DNA from 3 places in the Microbispora cellulosiformans genome. Region 2 is predicted to be linked to each of the others. Evidence: predicted binding sites of a transcription regulator. Region 2 holds the regulator's gene; each other region holds the start of a gene.

Region 1 (4,248 bases), on a different contig from region 2:
ATCGCCGGCGGGGACGGCACGGCCATCCTGCGCAGGATGAGCGACATGCAGCACCTGGTCGCCGGACACAACACCGTCCTCAGCGAGGCGTCGAAGCTGCTCGAAGGTCAGCAGCGGCTCGCGCAGGAGGCGCAGGAGCTGCGGGCGGCCAGCCTGCTCCAGGAGGCGCAGCTCAGCGCGCAGGTCACCATCATGCGCAAGCGCTCCACGACGCTGGTCCGGTCGCTGACCAGAGCGCTGGTCAAGCTGGGCGTGAAGATCGGCCAGGGGACGGAGGGCGCGGGCGGCTGCGATCCCACCCGCATCGCGCAGGCGGAGCAGTATCCGAACGGCCTTCTCCCCAAGAACATCCTGTGCCCGCTCCCGCAAGCCGGGGAGACCCTGCGGGCGGACGCGGCGATCGCCTTCGCCGACCTCAACCTCGCCTACAAGAAGCGCTTCGGCACGCCGATGTGCATCTCCGACAGCTACCGCAGCCTCGGGGAGCAGCAGGCCGTCTACTACCGGCGGCCCGGGTTCGCGGCCACGCCGGGCAAGAGCAACCACGGGCTGGGGCTCGCCGTCGACCTCTGCGGCGGCGTGCAGAGCTTCCGGTCCGCCCAGTTCAACTGGCTTGAGGCCAACGGCAAGAAGTTCGGCTGGTTCCACCCCGACTGGGCTTATCACAGCCCCTTCGAGCCGTGGCACTGGGAGTACGACCCCAAGCTCGGATCACTCCTGCCTTAACCTCGCTCAGCGGGGGTGGATGGTCACCGAGAGTCTGCCCTGTGCCTGGGCCTGGGCGAGCCCGGCGGCCTGGGCGGGGGTGGTGGCCAGCACGAGCAGTCCTCCGCCGTCTGTGGAACCGGGCGGCCGGGCGATCACCCGGACCTGCTGGGCGACCGTCCGGGCCTCGAAGGGGCCGTCCTCGTACGCCGCCAGGACGTCGATCACGTCCCCCGGCGACAGCAGCCGGGCGGCGCCCGGGTCCGCGATCCGGACCGGCGTCGCGACCGAGTCCGGCGATCCGGAGAACCGGAACAGGCCCGGCCCGAGGAGGCGCGCGTCGGTGAGCGGCTCGCCCCGGCGCAGCGGGCCCGCGACCACCCTGCCGGTCACCGGGGAGCCCGCCGCGTACGCCCCGGCGGGCACGGCGTCGGGCGGCAGCCGTACGACCATCACGTCGGAGGCGGTCAGCCTGCCTCCGGCGAGGTCGCGGGCGGCGGCGAGGACCTCCACGCCCCGCGGCGCCCGTACGGCCGACAGCGCGCACGCCGCCGCGAGCCCGGCGAGGATCGCGGCGAGCGCACGGCGACGGCGCACCGGAAGCCGTTTCAGGGCGCGCATGACGACCCGACCATCAGGGGAGATCGATCGGGAGCTTGATGCCGTCGAGGGCGTTGCCGCAGGGGCAGGGGCGCTCCTCCGGCAGGGCCTCCACGACCTGGGAGACCAGCGTGCGCATCCGCTCCACGTTGGCCGCGAAGAAGGCCAGCACCTCCTCGTGGGTGACCCCTTCGCCCGCCTCGACGCCGGCGTCGTGGTCGGTGACGAGGGCGAGGGTCGTGTAGCAGAGGGCCAGCTCGCGGGCGAGGACCGCCTCGGGGTGCCCGGTCATGCCGATGATCGACCAGCCCGCACCTGCGTACCACTGCGACTCGGCGCGGGTGGAGAAGCGGGGACCCTCGATCACGACCAGCGTGCCGCCGTCCACCGTGTCCCAGCCGGTGTCGCGGGCTGTGGTCGCGGCGGTGGCCCGGCCGGTGGGGCAGTAGGGGTCGGAGAACGACACGTGGACGGCGCCGCCCGCGTCGTAATAGGTCTGCTCGCGGCTCTGGGTGCGGTCCACGAGCTGGTCGGGGATCACGAGGGCGCCCGGGCCGATCTCGGGGCGCAGGGACCCGACCGCGCTGGGCGCGAGGACCTGCCGGACGCCGAGGGACCGCAGGGCCCACATGTTCGCCCGATAGGGGATGCGGTGGGGAGGATACGTGTGGCCGCGGCCGTGCCGGGGGATGAACGCGACGGACCTGCCGCCGATGCGGCCCACGGAGATCGTGTCACTGGGCGGGCCGTACGGCGTCGTCACGTCGACCTCGTGGGCGTCCTCCAGCAGGGAGTAGAGCCCGGATCCGCCGATGACGCCGATGTCTGCGCGATTGACCATGGGGCCGACCCTAGCGAACGGCGCCGTGCCTCCGGCGCGGTCCGGCGGCCCCTGTGGACAACCTCAGAAACCTCAGGCGGCGGCGGTCGATCCCGACGAGGAGGTGCTCGTCGACGTGCTGGTCGAGGCGGTCTCCTTCTTCGCGGCGGCACCCGAACCGCCCGAGTCGCCGGAGCCGTTGGAGTCGGCGGACTTCGACGGCGTCGTCGTGCTGGACGTGGTCGTCGACGAGCTCGACGAACGGCTGTCGGTCCGGTAGAAGCCGGAGCCCTTGAACACGATGCCGACGGCGGAGAACACCTTGCGCAGCTTGCCCTGGCAGGCCGGGCACTCCGTGAGCGGGTCGTCAGAGAACTTCTGAACGGCCTCCAGCTGCTCCCCGCAAGCGGTACAGGCGTACTGGTAGGTGGGCACTCGCTCCTCCTGAGACTGGCACTCGACCGGGTCGATTGCTAATGGTATTCAACCAACAAGCGCAAACGCCACTCCAGCCCGGTTTATTGCCCCCCGGTGTCCCCTTCGCGCAGCCCCAGAAGAACCGTCAGCCGCCGCGTTCGCCGTACCAGCCGGCCAGCTTGCCCTTGCGGCTGACCGCGCGCAGGCGGCGTTCGACCGTCTCCCGCTGCGCGGCCGTGGTGACGACGAGAAGCTGGTCGCCGATCAGAAGCTGGGTCGTCGGCCCGGGCACGAACGACCGCCCGTTCCGTACGACGAGAGTCACCATGGTGTCGGTGGGCAGCCGCAGCTCGAAGATCTCCACGCCGTGCATGAGCGACCCGCGCGGGATGCGGACCTGCAGCAGGTCGGCCTTCAGCTCCTCCAGCGGCGCGGCCTCCACGTCGAGGTCGCGCGCCTCGCCCTCGGCGGCCAGGCCGAGCACCCGCGCGAGGTACGGCAGCGTCGGCCCCTGCAGGAGCGTGAACACGATCACGATGATGAACACGTCGTTGAACAGGCCCTTCGCCCCCGGCACCCCGGCGCTCCAGGGGATCGTGGCGAGCACGATCGGCACCGCGCCGCGCAGCCCGGCCCACGACAGGAAGATCTGTTCCCGCCACGGCATCGACCCGAGACGCAGGAGCCGTACGAACAGGCTGGACACCAGGACCGACGCCGGCCGGGCGACCAGGACCAGCAGCACCCCCGTCACCAGGGCGGGCACGATCACGACGGGCAGCTCCGCCGGGTCGGCCAGGATGCCGAGCATCACGAACAGCCCGATCTGGGCGAGCCACGCCGCGCCCTCCGCGAAGCCGCGGGTCGCGGCGCGGTGGGGAAGACGGGCGTTGCCGAGAATCAGCGTCGCGACGTACACCGCGAGGAAGCCGCTGCCGTGCAGCAGCGCCGCCCCGCTGTAGGCGACGAACGCCAGCGCCAGCACCGCGATCGGATAGAGGCCGGAGGCGGGCAGGGCCACCCGGCGCAGCGCGTACGCCCCGGCGGGCCCGACCGCGAGGCCGACGGTCGCGCCGATGGCGAGTTCGGCGGCGGTGTCCAGCAGGGTGGCCGGCACCGAGAGCGTCAGCGTCGAGCTCACGCTCAGCGTCATCACGAGGATGACGGCGGGCGCGTCGTTGAAGCCCGACTCCGCCTCCAGGATCCCGGCGAGCCGGGGCGGCAGCGGCAGCCGCCGCAACACCGAGAACACGGCCGCCGCGTCGGTGGAGGCGAGCACGGCGCCGAGCAGGAACGCCGACCGCCAGTCCAGGCCGAGCAGGACCGCGACGGTCGCGGCGAGCACGGCGACGCTGACCGCGATGCCCACCGTGGCGAGCACGAGCGCGCTCGGCACGGCGTCGCGTACGTGACTCCAGTTGGTGGTCAGGCCGCCTTCGGCCAGGATCACCGCGAGCGCGATCAGGCCGAGTTCCTGGGCGAGGTGCGCGTTGTCGAAGTGGATGCCGCCGAGGCCGCGTTCACCGAGCAGCAGGCCGAGGCACAGATAGATGAGCAGGGTGGGCAGGCCGGTGCGGTGCGCGATCCGGACGGACGCGATGGCCGCGATGACTACGGCGGCGGACAGCAGCAGCCAGACGTTCAGACCACCGCTCCTTTCACCGCGCCTACGCCAATCTTGTCACACCTGCAACAACCGGACGATT
Region 2 (4,248 bases):
CGCCCCCGAGGCGCGTACGGCCTGCGCGCGGGCGCTGGGGAGCGGCCTGCTGGAGACCGAGGCGTTCAAGGCGGGCCGGGCCGTGCTCACGCTGCGCGGCCGGCTCCTCGCCGACGCGGTCGTACGCGACCTGACCCCCTAATCCGCCTGATCCGGGGCTGTCACGAAGTCGATGAGTTCCTCCACGCGGCCGAGCAGTTCGGGCTCCAGGTCCGCGAAGGTCGTGACGCGGCCGAGGATGTGCCGCCACGCCTCCTGGGGGTCCATCCGCCAGCCCAGGGCGGCGATCACGCCCTCCTTCCACGGCACGCCGCGCGGCACGTCCGGCCACGCCGGGATGCCGAGCGCCCGAGGCTTGACCGCCTGCCAGATGTCCACGAAGGGGTGCCCGACGACGAGCACGTCCGCGCCGGAGACCCGGGCGGCGATGCGGCTCTCCTTGGAGCCGGGCACCAGGTGGTCCACGAGCACGCCCAGCCGCCTGCCCGGCTCCGGGCCGAACTCCTCCACGATCGCGGGCAGATCGTCGACGCCCTCCAGGAACTCGACGACGACCCCCTCCACACGCAGGTCGTGGCCCCAGATCTTCTCGACCAGCGCGGCGTCGTGGACGCCCTCGACGTAGATGCGGCTCTCCTTGGCGACCTGGGCGCGCAGCCCCTCGACCGCGATCGACCCGGAGGCGCTCCGCAGCGGGCCGGACGGCCGCGCCTGGGGGCGGACCAGCGTCACCGGCCTGCCGTCGAGGAGGAACCCGGCGGGGGTCAGCGGGAACACCCGGCGCCGCCCGAAGCGGTCCTCCAGCGTCACGGCCTCCTTGTCGCAGTCCACCACCGCGCCGCAGAAGCGGCCCTCGGCGTCCTCGACCACGAGGTCGGGCTCGGCCGGGATCTCGGGGATCTGCCCCCGCCGTGGTCGCCGCCAGTCTCCGGAAAGCACGTCCCGCCCGTACATGCGGGGAACGCTAGCAAATCCCGGGCCGCCGGCTCGCCCGATGCGCCCGCAATCAAGTCGCGTTGCCCCTGATCGTCTCCTCGTTATCGCACGCCGAGCGGTCGTAGCCGTACACTTGGCACTCGGGAACACAGAGTGCCAGAGTCGGTGTTTCCAGGCACAGGGAGGTGACACATTGCTCGACGACCGCAAGCTCGCCGTCCTGCGCGCCATCGTCGAGGACTACGTGTCCACCAACGAGCCGGTGGGGTCCAAGGCCCTGGCGGACAGGCACAACCTCGGCGTCTCCCCGGCGACCATCCGCAACGACATGGCGGCGCTGGAGGAGCAGGGCTACATCACGCAGCCGCACACCAGCGCCGGACGGGTCCCGACCGACAAGGGATACCGCCTGTTCGTCGACCGGCTGTCGCAGATCAAGCCGTTGTCCGGGGCGGAGCGCAGGGCCATCGAGACGTTCCTCGCCGGGGCGGTCGACCTCGACGAGATCGTCATGCGCACGGTGCGGCTGCTCGCGCAGCTCACCCGGCAGGTGGCCGTCGTGCAGTATCCCTCTCTCACCCGGTCGTCGGTCCGCCACGTGGAGATCGTCCCGCTGGCGGAGCGCCGGGTCATGCTGGTGCTGATCACGAACACCGGGCGGGTGGAGCAGCGGGTGGTCGATCTGCCCGAGGCGCTCGCCGAGGACCGGATCGCGAACCTGCGCTCCGTGCTGAACGGCTGCCTCGACGGGTGCTGGCTCTCGCAGGTGCCCGAGACCGTGGCCGGCATTCCCGAACGGCTGCCGCCGGAGGAGAGACCGGTGGTGGCGACCATCATGTCCGTGCTCCTTGAGACGCTCGTCGAGCGGCACGAGGAGAAGATCGTCTTCGGTGGCACGGCCAATCTGGCGGGCGCCGACTTCAGCGTGGGCCTGCGCGACGTGCTCGAGGCTCTGGAGGAGCAGGTCGTGCTCATGCGCCTGCTGGGCGAGACCGGCGGGCTGTCCGAACTCACCGTCAGAATCGGATCCGAGAACCCCTACAGCGGGCTGCGCGGCACCTCTATCGTGGCCGCCGGATACGGTTCGGGCGACAAGGAACTGGCCCGGCTGGGAGTGCTGGGCCCGACACGAATGGACTATCCGGTGACGATGGGTGCGGTGCGCGCTGTGGCGCGGTACGTCGGCCAGATCCTGGCGGGGTCATAAGTGTCCAACGACTACTACGCGACCCTTGGCGTCCGGCGCGACGCCAGCCAGGAAGAGATCAAGAAGGCGTATCGCCGTCTCGCCCGTGAGCTGCATCCGGACGTCAACCCCGACCCGGAGACCCAGGAGCGGTTCAAGGAGATCAACCAGGCGTACGAGGTGCTGTCCGACGCGGGCAAGCGCCGCATGTACGACATGGGCGCCGATCCGTTCGCGAGTGGCGGCGGGCCGGCCGGTGCGGGCGGCTTCGGCGCGGGCTTCCCGTTCAGCGACATCATGGACGCCTTCTTCGGCTCGGCCGGCGCCGCGCGGGGCCCCCGCTCACGCGCCCGCCGGGGCCGCAACGCCACCATCCGGGTCGAACTGGACCTCGCGGAGTCCGCCTTCGGCACCACACGCGAGATCGTGGTCGACACGGCCGTGGTCTGCGACGTCTGCCAGGGCTCCGGGGCGGCGTCCGGCACCCACCCCGACACCTGCGACATGTGTCACGGGCGGGGCGAGGTCTCGCAGGTCACCCGCTCGTTCCTGGGCCAGGTCATGACGTCCCGCCCCTGCCCGCAGTGCGGGGGGTACGGCAGCGTCATCCGGCACCCCTGCATGGAGTGCTCGGGCGAGGGACGGGTCAGGACCCGGCGCACGATCAAGGTGCGGATCCCGGCCGGCGTCGAGGACGGCACGCACATCCAGCTCGCGGGCGAGGGCGAGGTCGGGCCGGGCGGAGGCCCTCCGGGCGACCTGTTCCTGGAGATCGCCGAGCGGCCGCACCAGATCTTCGAACGCCGCGGCGACGATCTCCACTGCACCGTCCAGATCCCGATGACCGCCGCCGCGCTCGGCACCGTGCTGTCGATCGACACCCTCGACGGCGCGGAGGCCATCGACGTGCGGCCCGGCACCCAGGCCGGTCAGGTCATCCCCCTGTACGGCAAGGGCATCCAGCGGCTCAACGAGACCGGCCGGGGCGACCTGCTGATCCACGTGAACGTCGAGACGCCGACCAAGCTCGACCCGCAGCAGGAGGAACTGCTCAAGGAGCTGTCGAAGCTACGCGGGGAGGAGCGGCCGCCCGGCAAGTTCTCTCCCGGCCAGCAGGGCTTCTTCTCGCGCCTGCGGGACGCCTTCAACGGCCGCTGACGCCGGATGAGCGAGCGGAGCGAGCGAGTCGGTGGGCACAGTGCGTTTCGCGCATGCGACCCCGAGCCGCCGGGCGAGGGGGTGGCATGAGCGAGCGGAGCGAGCGAGTCGGTGGGCACAGTGCGTTTCGCGCATGCGACCCCGAGCCGCCAGGCGAGGGGGTGGCATGAGCGTTCCGGTGTTCCTGTCGGAGGCGGCCGGTCAGGCGGGGGACACGATCGTCCTCGACGGGCCCGAGGGGCGGCACGCCGCGTCGGTGCGCCGCCTTCGGGCGGGGGAGCGGGTCGACCTCACCGACGGCGCGGGCCGGGTGGCCGAGTGCACGGTCACGACGGCCGGCAAGGACGCGCTGACCGCCGCGGTGCTGCGCCGGTTCGAGGTGCCGCCCCCGCGGCCGAGGCTGGTGGTCGTGCAGGGCCTGCCCAAGGGCGACCGGGGCGAGCTCGCGGTCGAGATGATGACCGAGGCCGGGGTGGACGTGATCGTCCCCTGGGCGGCCGCCCGCTGCGTCACCCAGTGGAAGGGCGACCGGGCCGGCAAGTCGCTCGCCCGCTGGCGGAGCACGGCGCGCGAGGCGGCCAAGCAGGCCCGGCGCTTCCACCTGCCCGAGGTGACCGAGCAGGCCACGACCGCGCGGGTCCGCTCGCTCGTCTCGGCGGCGGCGCTCGCGGTCGTGCTGCACGAGGAGGCCGCTGAGCCGCTGAGCCGGCTCGAACTGCCGGAGGTCCCGGGCGACATCGTGATGATCGTCGGCCCGGAGGGCGGCGTCACCGACGAGGAGATCGCCGGGTTCCGCGCGGCGGGAGCCGTACCGGCCCTGCTCGGCCCCACGGTGCTGCGCACCTCGACGGCGGGCGTGGCCGCGGCGGCCGTCCTGCTGGCCCGCTGCGGCCGCTGGTGAGGACCGCGGCCCTCACCACCTGACGGCTGTCAGGGAGTGGGAGTGTCGGCCGCGTTGGGCGTGACCG
Region 3 (4,248 bases), on a different contig from region 2:
CGCACGGCTTCGTCCAGGGCCGCGCGCCCGGCGGGCGCGAACAGCATGCGCAGGGTGTCCAGATCCACGCCCGCGACGCTACCGCCTGTGGCCGGCGCTCACCCAGTCAGCAGGTGCGTACGTCGCCGAGGGAGGTGAGCAGCTTGCAGAGCAGGCCGGACAGTTGCTCCCGGTCCTCCGGAGTGAGGCCGGCGAGCAGCCGGTTCTCGTTGGCCACGTGGCCCTCCAGCAACTCGTCGACCATCGCGTGGCCCCGGTCCGTGAGGGTGATCAGGACCATGCGGCGGTTCGACGGCGAGACCTCCCGGTGCACCAGCCCCTTGGCGGTGAGGCGGTCCACCCGGTTGGTGAGGGCCGCCGAGCTCACCATCGCGGCGGTGGCGAGGTCGCCCATGCAGAGCCGGTGCTCGGAGTTGGCGCGGAAAAGGGTGGCGAGCACGTCGAACTCCCAGGGCTCGAGGTCGTACCGGGCGAAGTGCTCCTTGACGCCCTTCTCCATCAGGCGGGACGCCCGGGAGATCCGCCCGGCGACGCCCATCGCCGAACAGTCCACGTCCGGACGCACCCGGGCCCAGTCGCCGAGGATCTGCTCGATGGCGTCGTTCACGGTGCCGTCCACGGTGGTGCCGTCCACGGTGGTGCCGTCCACGGTGGTGCCGTCCACGGTGGTGCCGTCCACGGTGGTGCCGTCCACGGTGGTGCCGTCCACGAGGTTGTGGTTCATGATGCGCGCGGCCGAAGGTCCACCCGCCGCTCCTCCTCGTCTCATCGTAACGCTTGCTTCGACGTTGAAATGTCGATGCCTTCTACGCTAGCCTCCAGGTCGAAAAGTCAGACATCAAAATTTTCGAGGTGAAACGATGAATGTTCTCGTTCTCGGCGCGACGGGTTACATCGGCTCGGTGCTCGCGGAGCGGCTCGCCGAGCACGGCCACGACGTGGTGGCGCTGGTCCGGCCGAAGCCGCGCGAGGCCGCCCTGCCGGGCGAGGTGCGTCACGGTGACCTCAATGAGCCCGAGACGCTCGCGAAGGCGGTGACCTCCGACATCGACGTCGTCGTCCACGCCGCGAACCCCGTCGGGGACGAGGCGGTGGACGTCGCCGCGATCGAGGCGCTGGCCGGCGGCGGCGCGCGACTGGTCTACGTCAGTGGCGTGTGGGTGCTCGGCGCCACCACCGAGGCGGCGGACGAGGACGCGCCGGTGAACCCGATCGCCCTGTCCGGCTACCGTCCGCGGGTGGAGAGGCTCGTGCTGGACGGCGGCGGAATCGTCGTACGGCCCGGCGTCGTGTACGGCCGGGGCGTGGGCATCCCCGCCCTCCTCGCCGCCCCGGACGGGGAGGACGGCAGGTACGTCCACGCGGGCGGCCCGGCGCCGACCTGGGCGACCGTGCACGTGGACGACCTGGCGGACCTGATCGTGCTCGCGATCGAGAAGGCCGCGCCGGGCAACCTCTTCCACGCGGTCGCCGAAGAGGCGGTGAGCGTCGCCGACGTCGCCGCGGCCGCCGGTCGCAGCGGGAAGGCCGTGCCGTGGCCGATCGGCGAGGCGAGCGAGGTGCTCGGCCGCCCGTTCGCCGAGGGGCTCGCCCTGAGCCAGGTGGTGAGCGGCGATCTCGCGAGGAAGAACCTCGGCTGGAACCCCAGCCGGCCGGGCCTCGTCGACGACGTCCGCTCCGGTTCGTACGCCGCCCGCTGATCCGCCCGCTGGCCTGGGCCGTTCGGGGGGTCGCGGCGGTGACGCGCGGGCGGCGGGGGGCTGAACGGAGGGTCTCGGACGCGTTGCCGGGAGACGGGTCTGACCTGCGGGGCGGGTTCGTGTTGACTGTCACGCGCCACTTGCATACTGTTTCGTGTTGGCACTCTGCCATTGAGAGTGCCAACAGCGACGAGACAGGTCTGACACCCGCGACGGCAGGCCGCTGGTCGCCTCTTCAGCTCATTCATCGCAATCTGAAGGGGAGGTCCGATCGTGACGACCGCCACCAAGGTTCCCGTTAAGCCGCTCGGCGACCGCATCGTGGTCCAGCCGCTTGAGGCCGAGCAGACCACCGCCTCCGGCCTGGTCATCCCGGACACCGCCAAGGAGAAGCCGCAGGAGGGCCGCGTGCTCGCTGTGGGCCCGGGCAACTGGGACGAGGACGGCGAGAAGCGCATTCCGCTCGACGTCAAGGAGGGCGACGTCGTCCTCTACAGCAAGTACGGCGGCACCGAGGTCAAGTACGGCGGCGAGGAGTACCTGGTGCTCTCGGCTCGCGACGTGCTCGCCATCATCGAGAAGTAGTAGGCCGCGCAAGCCATGAGGAGCCCCGGGTCCACGTGCCCGGGGCTCCGACGCGCTCACAAGGAGACCTGAATGCCGAAGATCCTGGAGTTCGAAGAGGACGCGCGGCGCGCTCTCGAGCGTGGTGTGAACGCTCTCGCCGACGCCGTCAAGGTGACCCTCGGCCCGCGCGGCCGCAACGTCGTCATCGACAAGAAGTTCGGTGCCCCGACGATCACGAACGACGGTGTCACCATCGCTCGCGAGGTCGAGCTGGAGAAGCCGTACGAGAACCTTGGCGCCCAGCTCGCCAAGGAGGTGGCGACCAAGACCAACGACGTCGCGGGTGACGGCACCACCACCGCGACCGTCCTGGCCCAGGCCATGGTCCGCGAGGGCCTGCGCAACGTGGCGGCCGGCGCGCAGCCGCTGTCGCTCAAGCGCGGCATCGACAAGGCCGCCCAGGCCGTCAGCGAGCGGCTGCTCAGCACCGCCCGCCACGTCGAGGACAAGAAGGAGATCGCCAACGTCGCGACGATCTCCGCGCAGGACGCGAAGATCGGCGGCCTGATCGCCGAGGCGTTCGACAAGGTGGGCAAGGACGGTGTCATCACCGTCGAAGAGTCCAACGCGATGGGCCTGGAGCTGGAGTTCACCGAGGGTCTCCAGTTCGACAAGGGCTACCTCTCGCACTACATGGTCACCGACGCCGAGCGCATGGAGTCGGTGCTCGAGGAGCCGTACGTCCTGATCCACCAGGGCAAGATCTCCTCCATCGCGGACTTCCTCCCGCTGCTGGAGAAGGTCGCCCAGACCAAGCGGCAGCTTCTGGTCATCGCCGAGGACGTCGAGGGCGAGGCCCTGGCCGTCCTGGTGACCAACAAGATCCGCGGCACCTTCACCTCCGTCGCCGTCAAGGCTCCGGGCTTCGGCGACCGCCGCAAGGCCATGCTGCAGGACATCGCCACCCTCACGGGCGGCCAGGTCGTCAGCGAGGAGATCGGCCTGAAGCTGGAGCACGTGGGCCTGGAGGTCCTCGGCACGGCCCGCCGCGTCGTGGTCAACAAGGACACCACCACGGTCGTCGACGGCGCCGGTGACGCCCAGGCGATCGAGGACCGCATCCGCGAGATCAAGATCGCGATCGAGCAGTCCGACTCCGACTGGGACCGTGAGAAGCTCCAGGAGCGCCTCGCCAAGCTCGCCGGCGGTGTCTGCGTGCTGCGTGTCGGCGCCGCGACCGAGGTGGAGCTGAAGGAGAAGAAGCACCGCCTGGAGGACGCGATCTCCGCGACCCGCGCCGCGATCGAGGAGGGCATCGTCTCGGGTGGCGGCTCCGCGCTCGTGCACGTGTCCAAGGACCTCGACAACCTCGGCCTGACCGGCGACGAGGCCACCGGCGTCTCGATCGTCCGCAAGGCCCTGGTCGAGCCGGCCCGCTGGATCGCCGAGAACGCGGGCCTCGAGGGCTACGTCGTCACCACGAAGATCGCCGCGCTGAACGCCGGTGAGGGTCTCAACGCCGCCACCGGCGAGTACGGCGACCTGGTGGCCCAGGGCGTCATCGACCCCGTCAAGGTGACCCGCTCGGCCGTGCAGAACGCCGCGTCCATCGCCGGCATGCTGCTGACCACCGAGGCCCTCGTGGTGGACAAGCCCGAGGAGGAGGCCCCGGCCGCCGGCGGCGGTCACGGCCACGGCCACGGTCACGGCCACTGATCGGCGGCCACTGATCGGCGGCCACTGATCGGCGGCCACTGATCGGCGGCCACTGATCGACGGCCACTGATCGGCGGCCACTGATCGACGGTCGCTGACAGCAGGCGATCGATCGGGAGCAGCTCGGCAGAGGCGCCCGATCGGCGCCCGATCGGCGACCGATCGGATCGGCAACCGCGCCCCGCGCCGCCCTCACGGGCGGGCCGCGGGGCGCGCGCTTTTCCCGGGAGATTCCCCGAAACCCCCTATGTGCCTAATCGGGGTC

What was found. The regulator HrcA, encoded in region 2, represses chaperone genes, less so after heat shock. The targets are predictions, from matches to a motif close to TTGGCACTCTCNNNNNGAGAGTGCCAA.
Region 1: F5972_RS27805 (FmdB family zinc ribbon protein) is a predicted target of HrcA. The motif match lies at 2,576-2,602, and genes of this name have one in related genera.
Region 3: groES (co-chaperone GroES) is a predicted target of HrcA. The motif match lies at 1,858-1,884, and genes of this name have one in related genera.

The regions. Positions count from the first base shown of each region.
Region 1 is NZ_VYTZ01000012.1:16,963-21,210, forward strand. Features, by position in the region: gene F5972_RS27790 (D-alanyl-D-alanine carboxypeptidase family protein) at 1-726, shown strand, start outside; gene cpaB (Flp pilus assembly protein CpaB) at 733-1,326, opposite strand; gene F5972_RS27800 (S-methyl-5'-thioadenosine phosphorylase) at 1,340-2,146, opposite strand; gene F5972_RS27805 (FmdB family zinc ribbon protein) at 2,219-2,560, opposite strand; gene F5972_RS27810 (potassium/proton antiporter) at 2,688-4,187, opposite strand; gene F5972_RS27815 (5-formyltetrahydrofolate cyclo-ligase) at 4,224-4,248, opposite strand, start outside.
Region 2 is NZ_VYTZ01000010.1:217,688-221,935, forward strand. Features, by position in the region: gene hemW (radical SAM family heme chaperone HemW) at 1-142, shown strand, start outside; gene F5972_RS26735 (DUF3097 domain-containing protein) at 139-954, opposite strand; gene hrcA (heat-inducible transcriptional repressor HrcA) at 1,130-2,143, shown strand; gene dnaJ (molecular chaperone DnaJ) at 2,144-3,280, shown strand; gene F5972_RS26750 (16S rRNA (uracil(1498)-N(3))-methyltransferase) at 3,447-4,181, shown strand; gene F5972_RS26755 (hypothetical protein) at 4,211-4,248, opposite strand, start outside.
Region 3 is NZ_VYTZ01000001.1:712,244-716,491, reverse strand. Features, by position in the region: gene F5972_RS02915 (class I SAM-dependent methyltransferase) at 1-68, opposite strand, end outside; gene F5972_RS02910 (MarR family winged helix-turn-helix transcriptional regulator) at 107-724, opposite strand; gene F5972_RS02905 (NAD-dependent epimerase/dehydratase family protein) at 861-1,700, shown strand; gene groES (co-chaperone GroES) at 1,974-2,285, shown strand; gene groL (chaperonin GroEL) at 2,358-3,983, shown strand.